DNA from 3 places in the Metabacillus sp. YM-086 genome. Region 3 is predicted to be linked to each of the others. Evidence: riboswitches for the same ligand, from Rfam matches in the RefSeq annotation. Region 3 holds a riboswitch; each other region holds the start of a gene.
The links. Region 3 has a riboswitch for cyclic di-GMP ahead of ACEWK1_RS17740 (GGDEF domain-containing protein). Riboswitches for the same ligand answer to the same signal wherever they lie in the genome.

Region 1: another riboswitch for cyclic di-GMP. It lies ahead of ACEWK1_RS06790 (nuclease-related domain-containing protein); the one in region 3 lies ahead of ACEWK1_RS17740 (GGDEF domain-containing protein).
Region 2: another riboswitch for cyclic di-GMP. It lies ahead of ACEWK1_RS20005 (DUF3892 domain-containing protein); the one in region 3 lies ahead of ACEWK1_RS17740 (GGDEF domain-containing protein).

Annotation. Positions count from the first base shown of each region.
Region 1 is NZ_JBLUOI010000010.1:80,354-87,379, reverse strand. It holds gene ACEWK1_RS06805 (hypothetical protein) at 1-752, shown strand, start outside; partial or broken gene ACEWK1_RS06800 (PIN domain-containing protein) at 768-1,103, shown strand; gene ACEWK1_RS06795 (hypothetical protein) at 1,096-1,320, shown strand; cyclic di-GMP riboswitch class I at 1,526-1,618, shown strand; gene ACEWK1_RS06790 (nuclease-related domain-containing protein) at 1,697-2,401, shown strand; gene ACEWK1_RS06785 (hypothetical protein) at 2,417-3,031, shown strand; gene ACEWK1_RS06780 (methyl-accepting chemotaxis protein) at 3,372-5,120, shown strand; gene ACEWK1_RS06775 (AraC family transcriptional regulator) at 5,303-6,127, opposite strand; gene yicI (alpha-xylosidase) at 6,347-7,026, shown strand, end outside.
Region 2 is NZ_JBLUOI010000056.1:25,583-32,608, forward strand. It holds gene ACEWK1_RS19990 (AAA domain-containing protein) at 1-2,440, opposite strand, end outside; gene mscL (large conductance mechanosensitive channel protein MscL) at 2,682-3,068, opposite strand; gene ACEWK1_RS20000 (DUF1801 domain-containing protein) at 3,286-3,939, opposite strand; gene ACEWK1_RS20005 (DUF3892 domain-containing protein) at 4,112-4,861, opposite strand; cyclic di-GMP riboswitch class I at 4,947-5,029, opposite strand; gene ACEWK1_RS20010 (nuclease-related domain-containing protein) at 5,152-5,997, opposite strand; gene ACEWK1_RS20015 (DUF2187 family protein) at 6,259-6,435, opposite strand; partial or broken gene ACEWK1_RS20020 (hypothetical protein) at 6,831-7,026, opposite strand, start outside.
Region 3 is NZ_JBLUOI010000045.1:9,748-16,773, reverse strand. It holds gene ACEWK1_RS17750 (OmpL47-type beta-barrel domain-containing protein) at 1-2,324, opposite strand, end outside; gene ACEWK1_RS17745 (hypothetical protein) at 2,754-2,900, shown strand; gene ACEWK1_RS17740 (GGDEF domain-containing protein) at 3,727-5,238, opposite strand; cyclic di-GMP riboswitch class I at 5,374-5,453, opposite strand; gene ACEWK1_RS17735 (hypothetical protein) at 5,638-5,865, shown strand; gene ACEWK1_RS17730 (cation diffusion facilitator family transporter) at 5,895-6,755, opposite strand; gene ACEWK1_RS17725 (hypothetical protein) at 6,902-7,026, opposite strand, start outside.

The DNA.
Region 1 (7,026 bases), on a different contig from region 3:
TAAAAGGTAGTGATGTGTATGCATATCTTAAAGTATTGGTTAGAGGTGTTATCCTTTATTTTCTTTCCTTCTTTTATTTAGCCGTGGGTTTCTTGATCATTGATTTAATAAGAGAGAAAAGGGGATCATCAAATCAAATGATGAACTTTATCATCACTCTATTTTTCCCATTCATATCTTCATATATTTACAATGATTATGAAGCTGAATATAGAGTGAAAATAGATGCTGGGTTTCATACAATATTATTTGCTGCTGGAGTTTTATCACTTCAACCTGAAACATTAGAAATTATTCCATCATTTCATTTCGTGTTTTACAGTCTCCTTGTTACAGCACTTTTATCCATTCACCTTCGAAATCAAGCACTAACAAAACTAGCAAGTAAGGAAGAATACTTCAGAAGAGAAGTAGAAAAGGTCGTAACGAAGAAAGATCAGTTAATAGCATTAAATGAAGTTAAAGAAAAGGAATTACAAGAAATGAAGAAAGAATTCATATGGAAGAAAAAAGCAGTCACAACGGACTTGTATATTCACAATAAAGAATTAGAAGGCTTAGAAAAAACATTAAAACCTAAAAGACGGCTGGCCAATTCTCTCATATTAAACACAATTATTTTGAAAGAGTTAGACAGATGTAAAGAAAATGACTATGAAATTGCGATCGATTCAAATGTATTTATGAAATTAAACAATGATTTATGTGACATCATCAAAAAATACAAAGTAGTCATAAGCCCTATTGTTTGAGATGAATGGAACGGATTAAAGAAAAATGAAGACCGAAATATTAGGGCAGCTGCTGCAAGAGCAAGTGATTTGTTCGATTATATGGTTAGCATAGGGAATGCAAGAGAAATTACGATGACTGAGGAACAGATCATTCAATTTAAAAAGGGTCTCACGATTAAGCTGACAAAAAAAGAAAATGATGATCGCATTATCGAGCATTATGCGTATGAAATGGAACATGGCAATTCTTCTATCATTGTAGCTTCAGATGATACAAACTTCGTAACGTCATCAAGATTAGCAGGACTAAAGGTAATGGAAATAAAAATACCACAATATTCATCAAATTGGAGTGAGTTAATTGCATAGTAGAAAAATGGAACGTGTAAGTGCGATGGGAATGTACGTATTTTCTTTCATGTTATTTCTATTAAGCGTCATAAACATGGCGTCATTTCTGGAACTAGGGTACGTGGCAATTCATATGGATGTTTACTTTTGTTTTGTTGGTGCAACAATTGCCATCTCATTATTATTTTATAGTGAAATAACATTTAGGCTTTTAAAAGGGATGAAAAAAATATAGGAATAGGTGTAGAAGTAGTCTTTCAAGTGAAAAGGAGCTCTTACGTCAGAAGCTATCAGTCAAATAATAGTAAAAACTTTTTTTGGAAAAAATGATATTTATCTGGAAAAACACTAAAAAAGACCTTATAATCAACATGACTAAATAACTATAAAATAACTTTCATTATGAAAATAGTAATGGTTCAATGACGATAATTGAATAGCTTTATTTTTGGCAAACTTTCCGAAAGGGTAGGACGCAAAGCCACGAGTCTAATATTCTATTAAATTAGAATGATGATCGTCGGGCTACCGATACACGAACTGTATTGTTACGACTACTGGCCGAAATATGTCTAGTAGTCTTTTTTATTTTAAAAAGGAGAAGTGAAGAGATGGCAACGATACATAAAGGCAGCAATGCTTTATCAAAGAAGGCAAACACATATTTAACCCTAGGTATCCTGTTTTGGATTCCACCAATAGCTTACTTCATTGCATTTTTCCAAGGCTTTCACTTTAATGGTATTTTTCATCTATTACCTATTGTACCGGGTTGGATTGGTGCCTACTTTTGGAGGAAATATTCAACATTGCGTGCTGGAATAAGTGGAGAAGAGCGTACAACAGAAATCCTGGCCAATCTCCCGGAAGGCTATGAGGTCTATAGTTCTGTTCAGCTTTCTACTGAGGAAGGAAGGGCTGAGCTTGATCATGTCATTATTGGGAAAAATGGAGTTTTTGTTGTTGAAGTGAAAAATCATAATGGAACCATTGCAGGTAATGAAGAAGACAGATCATGGACTCAACATAAGGTAGGGCGCAAAGGCGGAGAGTACTCAAAGGAAATGAGAAATCCAGTAAAACAGGTAAGACGTCAGGTTCATATCTTATCAAAGCATTTATCAAAAAATGGTATTAAAGTTTGGGTAGAAGGAAGTGTATTCTTCTCAAACCCTCAAGTAGAGGTATATGTAGAAACAAAGAAAACACCAGTTTTTACTTCATCATATGACCTACATGAATTCCTAACGAACTACAAACCAAGATACAACATAAAAGAAGCTGAATTAGAAACAGTGAAAAAACTTGTGAGCTAATATGGAGGAATTGATATGAAAATGAAACTAGTATTAGGTAGCTTATTTATTGCAGGAGCATTGGCAGGATGCTCGCAAAATGAGGAAGCAGCAAAAACAGAAGAAGAAATTCGTGAGGAAGTAAAAGCAGAGCTAGAGCAAGAAATGAAAGATGACTTAAAAGAAACATTGAAGGAAGAAATAAAGGCTGAATTAACGGAAACCGAGATTGCTTCTACTACTCAGAGCACAACGGAAAAGCAGGCATCTTCATCAAATTTTGACTTATCAAATCTAGAACCATATACAACAACTCATTTAACATTTTCTAATTATTCAATGACAAAACAAAGTGATGGTTACCTATTAGTGATGGATGTAGAAAACACTAACAAAGAATTTGATGTTGCCTTTGGCTGGGGAACTGCAGGAACGGCAACTCTTATCACAACAGAAGGAAAATACACAGAAAACTTCCCACACATGGAAAAGCTCCAAGCAGGCACTACTAAAAGCTACACCTTCAAATTTACAGAAGCAAGCGGTGAACCCCAGGAACTAATAGTAAGTAACGTATTAGTCGTTGACCAACAAGGAGGCATGCTTCCAAAACCAGGCAGCAACGAAGAGTTTACCATTTCGCTGAAGTAGGGACAGGTTCCTTGTCCCACCTTACTGTTTAACTTGTTTGTGAGGGATACCTTAATAATCTCAAAAAATAAAGAACCCCATACTACTTAAAAGAGAGAGTATGGGGTTTTTCATTAATATAAATCTACTAATAGCTGCAGAAAAAATGAATTAATAATATTGGATGTCAATTATTTGTGAGAATATTCAAAAATAGCTATACATCATTAACCTAAATCTAGTATGATTATCTTATATAATTTTCAAGAGATATGTGTAAAAAGTACCAGCTATTTGTCTGTTTTAGTCTAAATATAGGCAAAAATGAAAGCGCTTAATTTTCTAGGAGGAGGAAACAAAAATGAACCTTAAATTCCTTAACTCAATCCGCACAAAATTATTACTTTTCAGTTTGCTATTATTAATTATTCCTAGCGCGGTTATTGGGTTCACTAGTTACAACAAAACAGTCGGTGAACTAGATACAGCAGGTCAAGCCCAGCTAAAAAATAACGTTCAACTAGTCTTGGAAATGATTGACCTATTAAATAGCGAAGTTGAACAAGGAACCATGACTCTTGAAGAAGCACAGGATCAAGTAAAGACTGTTATTCTTGGAGATAAAGGGGCTGATGGGACTAGACCTATCAATAAGGATATTGATGTTGGCGAACACGGCTATGTTTTTGTGATTTCAGATGATGGGTCATTAATTGCCCACCCTAGTAAAGAAGGGGAAAATATCTGGGATTCAGAGGACCCGAATGGAACAAAGGTTGGTAAAGAGATAGTAGAACAGGCGCTAAATGGCAATGGTTTTTCAACATATGATTGGCCTTTACCTGATAATCCTGATAAAGTTGAACCAAAAATCACCTTTGCAGAGCAAGATCCTCATTGGGGCTGGATTGTTTCCGCTGGTACGTATACGATGGATTTTAACCAAGGAGCAAACAGTGTATTAATGAATCTATTAATCACATTAGGGGCATCAATCATAATAGGAGTTATTGTTGTTACCTTGTTTTCCGGAGTTATGGCAAGGCCCGTTATTGCCATCACAGAAAGGTCAAAAAGTGTGGCAAACGGTGATTTAACAGTAGAACCACTACCTTTTAAATCAAAAGATGAAATTGGTGAATTAGCAGAGAATTTTAATAGAATGGTTGATAGTTTAAAAGGGTTAATTAAGCAAGTTGGGGATTCTGCGGAAAAAGTAGCGGCATCCTCTGAAGAGCTAACAGCAGGTTCGGAGCTGACAAAAAAGGCAACCGAGCAGATTTCAACATCCATTCAAGAAGTTGCAATCGGATCAGAGAAACAGGTGTTGAGTACAAGTCATGCTAACCATACAGTAACAGAAATTTCAAAAGGTATGAATCAGGTTGCAAGTGCGATACAAGAGGTAGCTAAACTTACTGTACAAACAAATGAATCTGCAAATAATGGAAGCAAAGTTGTTAGTCAAACGATTGAGCAAATGACGCTGGTGAAGGATAAGGTGAAAACAACCTCTAATGTAGTGAATAGTCTTGGTGAAAAAACAAAGGAAATTAATGAAATTGTTTATTTCATAACAGAGCTCGCTAGTCAAACAAACTTATTAGCTCTTAACGCAGCAATTGAGGCAGCTAGAGCTGGGGAACAAGGGAAAGGATTTGCCATCGTGGCTGATGAGGTTCGCAAATTGGCTGAACAGTCAGGTCAAGCTGCTGGGAAAATTCAAAAATCTATAAGTCTTATTCAAAATGAGGCAACCCAGGCTGTACATTCTATGAATGAAGGAACGGCTGTTGTAGAAGAAGGAATCAAAATGGTCCATCAAACAGGTGAGACCTTCCATGGGATAGCAGAATTGATTGAACAAGTTACCTCCCAAACGCAGGAAGTATCTACGATTGTAGAAGAAGTAAATTCAAGGTCGCAAAATGTGGTAGGAATCGTGGAGGAAGTAGCCCACATATCAGAGCAGTCATCCTCCAACACTCAACAAGTAGCAGCTGCTGCAGAAGAACAAAGTGCTTCAATGGATGAAATTGCTGGCTCAACAGAATCCTTGAGTAAGATGGCGCAGGAGTTGCAGGGGGTTATTCAGAAGTTTAGGTTGTAGGGGGGACAGGTTCCTTGTCCCAACCAGAAGTTTCGCAGGGTGGGGCTACGGGGACAGGTTCCACGTCCCAACCAAAAGTTGTTGAAGAAAGCTCATGCGAGAGAAATCTTGCGTGGGCTTTTTGCTTTCTAGAAAACTCTTTTAAACGGGACAGGGGACCTGTCCCTCCGGCCCCCCACCCCTTAAGAGTGGGACAAGGAACCTGTCCCCTTATACTCCCCAGGTGTGCACCCCTTTTGCTTCTTAAATAACCGAATAAAGTAACTATGATTTTGGAAGCCTACGTCCATGGCGATGTCTAGGATTTTTCGGTCGGATTTTTGTAATAAAGTGCAGGCTTTGCTGATTCTAATTGTGTTAATGTATTCCATTGGAGTCATGCGGACTAGTGATTTGAAAAATCGGCTAAAGTGGCCTTCGCTCATTTGAACTTGTGAGGCTAGGTCCATGACTGTTAGCTTTTGTTTGTAGTTTTGGTCAATATATTGCAGAACTTTTTTTAATAGTTCTGTTTTTGTTAAGTCTTTTTCGGTTACTTCTTCGTTATGAATCCAGGCTTGTTTTCTTAATATATCTGCAAATAATAAAAACAAGTAACCTTTTATTTTTAGTTCATAGCTTGCGTCTTTTGTTGAATATGCCTCGATGATGTTGACGATTGATTTTAGCATGTTTTTTTCATCTGTTGTGTTAGGTTTGATGATCAGTGAATGAAACAATGAGAAGTTTTTTATAAATTGGATGTAGTTACTTTCAATCAAGTCATAACCAAAGCTTCTTAGTAGGTTAATATGAAAAACAATTGCATGGATTTTGAACGGTTGATCATCACAAGGATACGCCCCGTGTAATTGTTCGCTTGGAATTAAACAAGCACTACCAGCACTTAAGCGATGCTTTCTAGTTCCAATTTGTAAATTGATTTGACCTTCCTCAACATAAATAAACTCCAACTCAGGATGCCAATGCATATTAATAATGACTTGACCGTCTAAGTAGTCAACCATGTATACCCGGAGCGGAAATAATGAATCCCCATGTACTCGATCTTCAAGTAAGTTATGTTTATTTATTGCTATCACCTTCTAAAAAATATCAGAATTGTGCTACTTCTTGTTTTAATTGTACAAGAATTACCTGATTTTTATCAATATAATTATATCTGTAAGTAGGATGAATGACCTACAGCAAAATAAGGAAGAGAAGCTGCAGTTAGGGGTGTTTCTATGAAATTTACAGATGGTTTTTGGCTAACGAGGGAAGGGTTTGAGATCCAACATCCCCGGAATGTAAGAGATCTTGCAATAGATGAGAAAATGGTAACTTTATATGGACCGTGTAAAGATATTCAGCACAGAGGTGATACGTTAAATCTACCGTCACTTACGATTCAATTATCATCTCCACTTGAAAATGTGATAAAAGTAAAAGCTTGGCATCACAAAGGAACTAAGAATAAAACACCAAACTTTGACGTGAAAGAAGAATTATTAGCGCTAGAGCTTCGTGAAGATGAAGACGGTGCCAGCTTTGCAAGTGGTAATGTAAGCGTAAACATAAACTATCAGCCTTTTAAAATCACATTCTCTCAAGGTGATCGAGTATTAACCTCAATTGATTCCAAAGGAGTGGCTTGGATTACCGGACCTCAAAAAGAAAGCTATATGCGTAGTCAGTTAAACCTTGGGGTTGGTGAATATATTTATGGACTTGGTGAACGTTTTACTCCGTTTGTGAAAAATGGTCAAACTGTTGACATTTGGAATGAAGATGGCGGAACAAGCTCAGAACAAGCATATAAAAATATCCCGTTTTACTTAAGTAATCAAGGATATGGGGTGCTAGTGAATCATCCTGAAAATGTAAGCTTCGAAATTGGATCAGAAGCGGTGTCGAAAACACAGTT
Region 2 (7,026 bases), on a different contig from region 3:
CCGAAACGGTTTCAGGTGATGTTAACCAAATGGGCATAACATCTAAAAGTCCATTTAATGAAAACTCGCGAACAAGCTTTCTTACTGGCCAGATCATTCTCTGTTTCCCAGTTTGATGCTTTAATTCTCGCATTGCTTTGCTGTTTGTTTGCTTGACTGAATTTAATTTTTCCAGAAGACGATTGATCAGCACTTTTACGGTAAGCTCGCGTTTTTGTAGTAATAGTGCTTTAAAATCTTCCCGTACTTTCTCGATTTCTTCCGTTCCAATTTTCGTTAAAATGGGATGCTTTGATTCAATCCCATCAATCCAATGTATAAAAGCAGACTGTCTCACAATATCGACCCATTCATCAGAAAGCTGTTTATGAATATTGTTCGAAGTTTTATCTTTTAGCATATCAATCATCTTTTTGATGTTCGGTAAAAACTCATCATACTCACGATCCATATTCCGCAAATCTTCAAAGTCTTGCAGAATAAATTCATGCTTCTGCTCAATTTCGGTTAAAGGAATATCTCCTTTAGAAATTCGTCCATGATATTTTTTGACTAATTCATCGTTAAAATAGGCTTGTAATGACTTAACTTCAGTTGACATTTTTTCCGACACTTGTGAAAGGTCAAACAAAATCTTTAAGCTTTCTCTAATGCGTGGCCATTCTTTTGATGAAGTTCCTTTGAATTTTTCACCGTTCAGAAGCTCTTCAACAATCGTTTTTCCAGTGAAAGAAGTCCACCACCATAAACGCAGCTTTTGTAAGGTTCTTTTTTCCTCTGGATTCAAATCATCATAGATTTTCTCTAATTTATCGTTAATGAGCCACGTATATTCAGGAGTAATGTCATCTTGATCAAATTCATTTAAATAAGAAATACTTGTCTTAGCTTTATCAATGACATTTTTTAATATCTCCACAATCGTCAGTCGGTCTTTGAGCTCCAATTTAGCAAATGACTTTCTTTCTTTTAAAGGATAATCATCACTACCAAATCGGCTGTAATACGTTCCATATGAGAAAATCTTCATTAATACATCATCTAAATTGTCTTTCGTTAAAGAATGAAGAATTTCTTTTAATTCCAAAATTACTTCAATTTCATTAATCGGCTTTCCTAACGAATATAAATCAAATGCCTTATACCCATGTGGCTGTACCTCGTATAAACCCTTTGCAATGGCATTTAACTTCGATTCATATTCTTCTATTTTAGAAGAAAGCTGGACCAACTCATTTTCATGGTTATTTGCTATTTTTTCATCTTCTAGTAATGTGTTTAACTTTTTATACAATGGTTTTCTGTCATTTTTTTCATCATGTAACAGTGCAACATGTGATGATAATCCTAGTGCTTCTAAGCGTTGGTACACAACATCAAGCGCAGCTCTTTTTTGACAAACTAAAAGCACGCGTTTATCTTGTGAAATGGAATTTGCAATTAAATTCACAATCACCTGAGATTTACCAGTACCTGGTGGCCCATGAACAACTAACCCACGATTGCGGTCTACTTCATTAATAATTTCTTCCTGTGATGCATCTGTATCAAGAACAAAAAACTTCTCTTTTTCGGGTTTATTCACTATTTCTTCAGGCGTGCTACCTTCGTCATAATCTGAGGTTTTTAAATCCTCACCAGCATTCAGTAATTCACTTAAAATACCTAAATCAGCCTGTTCATCTTCAGTTGCCAGTATCAAATCTTCGTAATCTTTTAATAAAGCTGAATTTCCCTGAGGGTAATTCCCTAATATCGCGATATGATCTAACTGAAATTGGCCCTTTTGAAATTCAGGAATTTCACTTTGTTTATAATCTTTAAACTTCTCAAGCTCCTGTTGATTGTTCCAAAGAATATTAAAGGAGTACTCTTTTAGCCAAGAAATTAACGTTAAAAAGTTGATCGATTTTGCTTGCTCTTCCGCTTCATCAAATATTTTCTCGTCAAGATCTAACCCACTAAATTTTTTGAAAGCTAAAATAAGTGTGCGGTTCAACTGAGGCTCGCCCTCATTTACATCGAGCTTCCACTGTGTACCGTTCACTTTTTCTCTCTCAAGCTTTACTGGATATAAAAACAAAGGAGCGCGTACGTATGTTCCGTCTAGCATACAGCCAGAAATGTACGGGTAACCAACATACAAATCATACAACCCTGTTTCTTCCTCGATTCCCTTTACATTTCGATACAATGAAGTCAATTTCCCGGATAGAGCTAAAGAGTCGTCGTTAGAAACATCTTGCTTTACCAACACAACATTTCCTTTTCCTTCTACTACTCTTTCAACGACCGTTTTGGCATCTACTTTTTGCGCTAATTTATCAATCGAGCTAATATCAAAAGCCCATTTATCATATAATTTCAAGGTCCGAATCGACCTGTTGCGTTTACTTAAATCATTTAATCGATCTTTTAATTGCGTTAATTTATCCTTCATTTTTTACCACCTATACTAAAAAATAAAAAATCATCAGTTCTCGTCTGATGATTTGTATTAAGTCATATATTAAATTATACCCCCTAAATATTTACAAGGAAAGGCAAAATTCGACTTTGGGAAAAGTATGCAAATGAGTGAAGAAGTTGCTTGTGAGTTTAGGTCAAAAACCGCAAGAAGTGTACTCGCGGTTTATTTACAGAGATGAAAACTCTAAGTTCGACTAATTATTGTTCTACGACTATTGATTGTTTTTTAACAAATCACGGATTTCTGTTAATAGCTCGGTATTTTTGTCAGCAGTAGCAGGCGCTGGCTTGTTTTCTTTCTCTGTTTCTTTCCTTTTAACATATTTGTTCATGACTCTGACAAAGAGGAAGATCGAAAAGGCAACAATCAGAAAGTCGACCACATTTTGTAAAAATTGACCATATTTAAGCTCTGCTTCCCCTATTTTGACCGTCAGATTTGTAAAATCGACTCCACCCATTAGAAGGCCTACTAGTGGCATAATCATGTCATCAACAAGGGAAGAAACAATTTTCCCAAACGCTGCCCCAATTACAACCCCAACAGCCAGGTCCAGGACATTTCCTTTCATCGCAAATTTCTTGAATTCATTCCACATACCTTTGTTACATCCTTTCTTTTTAGATAGAGGTGATTATACTATGAAGGTGATGTGAAAACCAAATTTGGTAAAAAATGCACACTAATATTGGAGGCTAAATGAGCCTTTAAAGTAAGCAAGATAACATACTTAGTTACATCATAAAACGCAACATAATAATATTATGTTAACTAGAAATCGAAAAAGTAGAAAATCCAACAGAAATCCTACTTATTTAATTTAAATTCTTATGTGATCCATCACAGTTAGGCATTCTTTTCGAAAGACCACATGTACAATCAGTTAATCCCTTACCAATCAGAATTCGCTCAATACATTTCATAATCCTTGATTCTCTAGTTTTAGATTGTTTTGGCTGAGAAAAATGAAGAATATATGCTCTTTGTCGTCCTGGCGTTAATGCTTCAAAAGCCGTTTTCAAGGCGGGCAGCTCTTCAAATTTATGATGAAGCTCTTCAGGTATAGTAAACTCTGAATGCTCCTTAGCCTTCACTTCTAAACCCGCTTTTTCAACCTCGATAGCTTCCAGAATATAAGCTTTCAAGGTAGATTCCATTTCAATAATTTCTTGTAGATTTGTGAAACGAATTTGGCGAGCTGACTGGACATTCTCCGTTTGTTGAATGAGAATTTTCTGCGGATCCTTAAGCAAAGCCCCTTTATGAAAGAGAAGTGCACAGTACTCTTTAAATCCATGGATTAACACAATATTTTTCCCATTTAACGTGTAGCAAGGATGCTTCCACTTAAATTCTTCAGTTAACTCAGAGTCTTGAACAATCTCACGTAGCTTCACAAACTCTTCCTTCCACTTTTTCGCGGCAGTTAAAAATTCATCAACTTTTGGATTTAAATTTGTATTGTTCATTTAGGTATACCCCATTTTAATTTTTCGGTAAGTAAAACGGCTAGAATTTCTCACTTTTGAATTTATAACAACACTTCTATTATATCAAGAAAATAGATAAAATACGGTTGGGATCGCTCTTTTCCTGTAGTAACATAAAAAACGAGACTAAAGAATTAGCCTCGCAATTGAACTATGAATTTAAATTATTAGTAGGATTTCCATCCGCATCAGTACGTACATAACCTCCACCCTCTTCTTCACTCAAGTGGACGGAAGTATTCCCATCTCCATCTCTCCAATAACCATCAATCCATACCCCATCACGCCAATGCCCCTCTACGTAATGAGGTTGAACATGGTGAGTTCCAGGCTGTTCTGATGTTTCTATTGAAGAAGCTGCTTCTGCCTGAGCCACATGAGGTTGGACTTGATGCACATTTGATGCTCCTTCTGTCCCTGCATTTGCTACATTTTGATGATCGTTAACTTGTTCAGCACCATCCGCTCCATCAACTAAATCGATCACCCCAACAGCAAGTGTCCCGATCGCCACTGTTTTTCCGATATCTCGAATTCCTTGCTTTACTTTTATGTCATCTCCTTCTTTAATTCCTTCATATGTAGATTTTCCACTATGATAGGTATTTTTTGCAGTTTGATAGACACCCTTTGCTGTTCTACCTATCGAATCCGCCATATCGTTTAATCCTTGATCCTTTTTATGTTTATCTTCTTGAATCAAACCTGTTGCCGTATTCCAAGCACCATCTGCAACTTGCCCAACCGTATCACCAGCAAATTCGGAAGCTTTTTTAACCCCACCTCCTACTTCTTTAATAAACTTACTACCTGTTACATCTCCAACAACATTAACTGCCCCACCAATCACAGTTCCTGTTGCTTTACCTGCGAATTTACCAACATCTCTTAAAAATCCCATTAAAGTGTTCCTCCTCTATCTTATAAAAGCGAAAAAAGACCCACCCAAATAGGTGGATCATACCGACGTATCATTCTCCATCTTTTTAGGCGACTCGGCCACCATAGCATTTGCTTTAGGCCCGTAGTTTTGCGTCCCTACTTTTCAATAGGTTTGCCATTATCTAATGATATATATGTTATAGGATAATTTTACTATATAATAGGCGGTTTTTAAATAAGAATTTGATAACATATGTTTGTAATAGAAATAGTTTAATAGAACTTAAATTTTTGTCTAAAAACAATCCTTTAACCTATGCTTTTTTGATGCTCAAAGCAATATATTTTCCCACCAAACTTCTTATTCGACAGACAAAATGACTGTACCTTCTCAGAGACAGGTTTATTACATATACAGCACTTTGCATGTTGGTTTTGAACTAGGCTCTTTTCATCTAAGTTACCTTTTTCTAGCTTTAACGATTGTACATGCTGCTCTCTAATTGAATGATCTATTATATTTGCTTCAACTATGGCTTTATAAATATAATCCATATCATGTTCGTTTAAAATAGGCTCTTTATTATGTATTTTAAGTACGGACACTTTCCTATGGATATAATCAGATAATTCAACATCATATACGATTAATTCATTAGAACCTATTTTTCTGAAATCTAAATCGTCGATTTTGAACGTGCACCGTTTTGTAAATGACACCATTGAAATAAATTGATTATGATACTTTTCATCAATTTGATTTTTAATCGCTTGAATATGACCATAGTTTTGAATAAATGGGTTCATCATTTTAAACTTTCCATTTACAGACCATGTTTTTCTTTCTTTACCACCATAAATCGTTCCTTGATAGTTCTTTGTTTCGATAACAAAGATTCCATAGGGTGTGATGACAATATGATCAATCTGAGAATAACCAGATTTAGCTTTTTCATTTTTTATCATAATATCAGTTAAATGCCTATATTCTTTAGGAAGCTGGGCTAACTGTATATCGATTTTGTATTCCCCAATCTCTCCTTTCCTAGCTGCGACCTTTTCATTGTGTTTGTTCTGTGAAGTTGTTGATTTAACTTCTGATTTTTGTTTGGTCTCTTGTTTATTCTTTTTAAATAAGTTTGATAAAAGTTTCATGCTTATCACCTCTGAACTAATCATTAATTTGTAAATGATGGAAAAAAATAGAGCTCAAGAGTTTTATCGTCTCTTGAGCTCTATTTTTAAGTAGTTCAATGTAAATAACATGTAATTCAGATTTTGAGGTTAAATGGATTTATTGCTAGATTAATTTCTGATAAAAGATTTATGCTGTGAGAAAAAATGCCACCATTATTTATAGGATGTAAGTACACTCTTTTCTACTACTTGTAGCCTTATTAAGTATGATCATCCAGTTTATTTCTTTATTTTGTAATTTTTATGATTCACAATGGTTTTAAGCGGTTCATTTTTTTCTTTTGACATACCATAATCGACCATCACAGAATTTTCCCTAACCCCTGATACGACACCTTCATGGGTTTCACCCTCACGTTTGAAGGTAATTACATCACCAATTTTTGCATTCGCCATTCATATCACCTCGCCTTTTTATAGTTTCCAAAAAAGGCGAGGAAATTCAGGATTATTTTTTTGTAATAGGAGACCTAATTCTTCCCTGTTATCTTATGGTACTGATTTTTTCCCATCCTCATTTTGATAGGTTATTTTGGAAACATCACTTTCTATAATCTAATAATAAGGTGAATTTTTATCGGTTAAAGCTCGTTTGATTGTATTATCTATTTACTCGGTAAAGAATTAAGAACGTATTTGTGGTAGGATTTTCAGGTTCGTTTAACATATGCATGATTATTTTATGATAGCATGTGCTAGGTATTATGGATTGAAACAATGTATTACTAAAGAAGTAACATAAGAGTATTATCCAAATTTGACTTCATAGGAAATTTGATAAATATCTCAACTTAAAAATTCAGTTTATATTCACATGCTAATTTTAAAGAAGACCAACCTTTTTTTTGACCAGCACTAAACTTAACTCTTAAAGAAAGTTCCTCTTGCTTTTCATTCCAGTACAATGTTGTTTGTATTGGGCTAGGGTATTGCTTACTAACAAAAACTTCACTCTTAACATTTCCGTGTTGTAAAACTATACTGTGG
Region 3 (7,026 bases):
TTATCCCAGCTAAATGTAAGATCGTTTTTATTCACATCTCCAAGCTTAAGATTAACAGGTGCATTTGGAACAGAAACAGATGGGTCAATCATTGATACAGCTAATGGCATAGAAGGAACAGTTTCAACATTGGCACGATCAATCGTCGTAATTGTGTACTCATAGTCCATTCCAACATCGATGCTAGTATCTTTGTATGAATTCGTTGCCGATGTATCAATAAGCTCTATTTCATTAGTTCCAGCAACTTTTCGGTAAATATTATACTTTGCTGCATCTTCTACAGCTTTCCATGATAGAGAAACAGACGGATTTTCAGGGTCAATTATTACTTCTTCAGCCTTCAATTCTGATGGTGCAAGTAAAATTGGCGTAAGCTCAAGACCATTGGCAATGCCTGTTGATCCTTTGAAATTTACATTCATTTGACCATCTGTTACAGAAACATCAGAAAACACCTTCGAGGTATAATTTCGACTTGGAGCATTTACAGGACCAAGATCTTTCCCTTCGATTGATACGTCTGTTCTAGCACTTCCAAGGAAATCAGCGACATGAACCTTTACAGCATACAATCCATTTGGTACATCCACTTTGAATTCCCAGCCATTGTTAAAATATCCTAGCCAATCACGCGTTACATCTCGAAGTGGTGTATCTCCATCTCCACGGTCACGTGTAATCATACCTGTGTTATCTTTAATGCCATATCCTCTTTCTTCGGTATATACAGTATTAAGATCAACATTCGTATACCCTTCAGCAACAGGACTACCAACTGGTCCGAAGTCAAACTTTAAGTTTGCTTCTTTTGTTTTAATTTCAACAACATCTGAACGCTCGGACTCTCCTTTTCCGTTTACAGCAACCACTTGCAGATGATAGGTTTTTCCTTCATCCATACCTGATAAGCTGATTCTAGGAATAGTTGAGGTACCAGCTAAAACATAATTTTCTTCAGTTGAGAGTTTACGATAAATTTTATAAATATCGGTATTCTCTACTTCATCCCATGTTAACACTGCCCCGGCATTACTGATGCTGTTAGCTGTTACACCAGTAGGTTTGTTTGGAACATTTGCTGGAGGCTCAACATCTGTTACATATGAAGCTAGCGGACTACTTAACTCTTTAATTCCAGACGATAGAAGGCGTGCAATTTGAATCGCTCCATACTCCTGGAAATGCGTATTATCTTGAGAACCATTTGGAAATGCTTGATAAATTCCTGGTTCTGTATGAAGGAATACAGAAAGAGTCCCAATAGGTCCAATAGAGTCATAATATTCACGGCTAAGTGTACTTAAATCAACCAACTCTACATCTAGTTCTGCTGCCACTTCTTTCATACCTTCTACATATTCAGGAAAACTCACATTAAAAATGCCAGTATCTGGATTGAAATCACGTCGGCCAACAGGTGTAACTAAGATTGGAGTGGCACCACGTTGGCGGGCTCCATTGATATAGGTTTTTAAGTAATTTTTATAATCCGGAACAGATGCATATCGCTCAGGTCTGCTAATCGTTGCATCATTGTGACCAAATTGAATAAGAAAATAATCATCAGGACGGATTTTCGTCAAAATATTATCTAATCTTCCTTCGAAAATAAATGACTTAGAACTTCTTCCACCAATCGCATGATTGTCGAATAGAATGTCATCATTAAAGTAGCGTGGAATCATCTGACCCCAACCTGCTTCAGGCTTCCAATATTCATCATATGTTTGGACAGTAGAATCACCTGCAATATAGACGGTAGGCTTCTCACCTGCTTTACGTTTAGCAAGCTCAGTAATAACAAGACCATTGATTTTTGGATTATTTCCAGTAAACTCAACATTTAATTGTCCATCTACTAAAGCAATTGAAAAGCTGCGATCTATAAATTCCCCTGCTGCGACAGCTGTATCCTGAACCTTTTGTATGGTTTCAGCTTTCACACCTATATTAGTAGCTTCCTTCGAATCTCCGGCAATAACGGAAACAGTATAATCTCCATTTGGTAAATCTACATTAAGACTTGTTTCTTGTGTTGAAATGAAATCGGACTGTAAAGCATCAGAAGTGCCATTATCTCCTGAAACGACCTTGGATGGATCTTGAAAACCATATCCAATTTCTTCGCTATAAGAGGACTCCTCTGAAACCTTGCTATATCCATCTTTTACCGCACTTGATGAAGTTCCAAAATCAAATTTTTTCGTTACTACATTTTCCTCTGCCTTTGCTGCTTGAAAACTAATAGGAAAATTAGATAATACTAGCATGGCACTTAATAAGATTGCAGCCTGCTTCCTACCTCTTCTCTTACCTTTCATAAGTTCACTACCTTTCGTTATTGAAAATAGTCGCCTTATGCCTTGTCGTGATGAACGTATCCCTCCCTTTATTCCATTTTGAAAACCCTTACAATTTTACATGATAGATGTTGTCAGAATTTTAAGATATATAAATTTCAGACATTCTCGTTTAAAAAACAGATATGATTTTTTTGTAGTTCTTTATACCTTCCTATATTTCGCTGTATTGTAAATCCTTTTTCTTGGTAACTTTGAAAATATCATGACAAAAGGCTGATTAAAAAGTTAAACGTATAGGTATTTTGTTTACATCCCTTTTTTATATCATTTTCTGGTAAATCATCTCAAATTAATATTGGTTTAATCTCATTTTGAGATATATAATAAAACCAAGAAGTTCAGGAAAGGTTTACACAGCGTAACTTCTTTAAATTAGGAGGATGTAAAATGAGCCAACAAGCTAGAGATTTCAAAGTGAATGATTTACTAAAAAAACATAAATTCAACGAAAAAGAAATTGCTGAAATGGATGATTCACAAATCGAATATTTTCACTGGCTCTACTTTGAAGATTCTGTTTACGATTATATGTAAGTGTGAATATAGTAGATAATGAAGCTATTGTGCTCTGGCACAATAGCTTTTTTTCGTTGTTAAATATTAATAATTTTGTCTTCGTCGTGGATATGAAGAACATAGGTGGTGGTTTTGGTCGGAGTTTTGGTCTTCATCGAGGTAATGAAGACCGTTAGTGGTGGTTTAGATTGGAGTGTTGGTCTTCATTTAGGTAATGAAGACCATTAGTGGTGGTTTAGATTGGAGTGTTGGTCTTCATTGAGGTTATGATGACTATTGGAGGTGATTTTGACCGGAGTGTTGGTCATCATTGAGGTAATGAAGACTATTGGTGGTGATTTTGATTGGAGTGTTGGTCTTCATTGTGGTTATGAAGACTATTGGGGGTGATTTTGATCGGAGTGTTGTTCATCATTGAGGTTATGAAGACCATTGGAGGTGATTTTGACCGGAGTAATGGTCTTCATTGAGGGTATGATGACCATTAGCGGTGTCTCCGATGAAAGTTTTGGTCTTCATCAAGGTAATGAAGACCATTAGCGGTGCCTCCGATGAAAGTTTTGGTCTTCATCGAGGTAATGAAGACCATTAGTAGTGCCTCCGATGAAAGTTTTGGTCTTCATCGAGGTAATGAAGACCATTTAGTGACATCTCAGATGAAAATTTTGGTATTCACCATAATTATGAACACCATTAATAGCTGTTTCGAATAAATTATTGGTGATCATTAACTTGAACAACGACAGTACAGCCTCTTTCATCCCCCTTTTGTCATTCATTACAAAAAGACCAGACCCCAGTTAAGTAGATAACTAAGATTCTGGCCCTAAATAAATATTCATCTTCACAACTTCACATCATTCTTTTCTTCATACATCCTTTTATCTGCTACACTATATAGTTCATCCATGATTTCTCCATCAAGAGGATAACGACTAATACCAATACTAGCCGAAAGGGTCATTTGTTCTGAATTTGATAGTTTCATGGGAATAGCTAATTGTTTGCGAATTTGTTTGATAATGGATTCTGTTTTATCAATTGTTAGTAACAAAACAAATTCATCACCGCCTAGTCTTGCGGTATGATGCTCAGTTCCAGCTGCTTCTTGTAAAATTGTTGCAAGGTATCGTATCGCATGATCTCCTGCCTGATGTCCTAATGTATCATTTATTTGCTTTAATTTATTAAGATCTAGCAAAACGAGGTCAAACATTTCTTTTCTATTTATGAGCTCTTGAATTTTTATTTCAAAAGCGGCCCTGTTTGATAAACCTGTTAAAATGTCATGGTATGCGAGATAATACTCACGTTTCCCCTTATTTTTGGCTTCTGTAACATCTTTTACCATAACAAATTGAAGTGTTTTTCCTTCAAGTAAAATAAAGTCAGAATCAAACGATAATATTATTTCTTCCCCTGTTTTATTAATAAATGAAAGTTCTTCGTTTGTAAGCCTAATACGATTTTGGAAAAAAGTTTGATGTGCTTTTATAAACCTTTCCTTATCAACCCCATTTAAAAAAGTTAGGATCGAATGTTGAATAAGTTCCTCATTGCTAACACCTAGATAATTGGCTACCTGTGGACTAGCCTCATGAACAATTCCCTCTTCATCCATAAGGAGGATCCCTAGTGGAGATCGCTGAAACAAGATGTTATATCGTTTCTCATACGATGATAAATAATCATATTTTGCCATACTTAGGAAGATCGCGTATGCCCAAAATAATGAGCCGTGCGGAACAAAGAAAGTGATAAAGTCAAATTCCGTATTCTGTAAAAGAATAGAGCCTACTAGCATCGTTATTGTCCATACAAAAAATGAGAGCATCCCTTTGAACCATAATTTTGCTGCTTGATTTCCCTTTTTCATTTCCTTTACTGCTAAGAAAAGGTTTACAGCAAGATAAGCAAAATCAACAATCCATAACAGTATTAACCCAGGACCTGGAATAAACATAGGGTCTAATGCGTTCTCATCAAAGCCTTTTAGCATCCATGAATCAAATGGAATCGTTGCGATCCCAATGATACCTGGTATAAATAATAGCTTAAATAACTTCCCGTTTTTGGTCTTATACATATTAGCATTGATTAAAAAAAGATGCAGTGATAACAAAGCACTAATAGCGATCGAACCATTTATCCAGTACACAACGATATGATCAAAATATTTAGGGTAAATAAGGAAAGAAGTAAATACGCCAAAAAACCATAGAGACGACGAAAGAAAAAATAAACTACATGTAATATGCTTCCAACTTTTTCGATTATGACCATAAACCATACCTGCAAAAAAAATAAAGATAATCGCAGGAATCAGATACATTAAACTGAAAAATAAAATTTGCAAAACCCTCACCTACTAAATAACACTAATGATGTTATAACCTCTTGCTTTCTAAATCTATACATTTAGAAAACCGATATAATATAAGAAACTGACAAAAAACAAAAAAACTGCTTAGCACAGCAGTTTTATGTAAAGATATGTAACCCGGCTGTCGTGCTGTGCGTAGACCCGTGGCTTTGCGTCCTATGCTTTCACATAGTTTGCCAAAAAATATTCTTTTAAAGTAGTATAGTCTATTTTTACTAGAAATGAAATAACTATTTTTTACATATATGAGTCCTCTTTACCATAATTAACTAAGAGTATAGCGAACGATGTCGAATTGTTAGTTTACTTCACAATGGTTACGACTTATTATCAGCCCCTTCTGTTCAGCTACCAACACAGCTTTATACAGGGTTGAGCTTTATTGCAAGCCTAGATAAACATGCTGTGCTTGAAGCACTTCACTCACAAAAGCAAATCATCGAAAAGGAACTCGAGCAACAAAAACAAGGAATGCGATCAAAAAAGCAATATATTGAGATTGACGAGATCACTTCGTTAACGTTTCAAAGCATTTTTAAGCAATATGAGCTGCAACTTGAGTTTCTTGAATCATTAATTAGTGTTTATGAGAAAAAGTAAAAAAAGGGAAGAATCCGCTCTTCCCTTTCTTAGTGTGGCTCTATATGGATATGAACTCTTTCAATATTATACATATCTCGAAGTCTTTCCTCGATTTTATCTGTAATGCCATGTCCCTCCACAACTGAAAGAGTGGATTTCACAAAAACGATCGCATCTACTGTGGTTTGATTACCGGATACGCGAGCCTTTATATCTTTTACGAAGGTAACTCCTGGTGTATTTTTAATCGTTTCTTCTATTTCTTTTAATTTCTCCGCATCATAGCCATCTGTTAAATCATGAACAGCTTCTTTAAATATTCCGTATGCAGTATGAATAATGATTAGCCCCACAATACCAGCAACAATAGGATCTAAAAAGCCCCAACCTAAATAAGCTCCAACAATCCCGATTACGGCACCTATACTCACTAATGCATCAGAACGGTTATCCTGTGAAGCAGCATAAAGTGCCTTACTTTCAAGTTTTTTGGATAAATTACGATTATATCGATAAACAAAAAACATGAAAATCGCACAAAATAAAGCAACAAACGCTGTAAACAGCTGTGGTGTAGTCTCTGCCGGAGATCTTAGATTGTTAAAAGCATCGACAATAACTTGTATACCAACTGTAAACATAATGATCGAAGCAATTAACGAAGCAATTGTTTCTGCTCTAGAATGACCATATTTATGATTCTCATCAGCAGGCTTTTGGGCAAACCTTAGTCCGACTAAAACAGTTACAGATGCAATGACGTCCGTTAAGTTATTTAATCCATCAGCTTTTAAGGCATCTGAATTTCCCATATAACCGGAAATTAGCTTAACTGTAGATAGAAAAACATAAGCGGCTATGCTGATCCATACACCTTTCTCGGCTTTCTTTAAATTAGTATTTTCCATCTTTTCCTCCCACTACGACCTAAAACTTATGTAAGTATATATAGTCATTAGCTTTTATCGGGTATTTTATTACTTGAAGGAAAGGGAGAAAAAAATAAAAAACTGCTTGGTGAATGAAACACCAAACAGTTAAGGTGAAATTTACTTTAAACTTTTTTACGTAGTTCCCTTTTTTGAAATAAATTTAATGCCAGTGTAACTCCTATAACCCATATCCAACTATAAACAATGGAAAAAAGAAGAATAGATAAAATAACACTCCACCCAATAT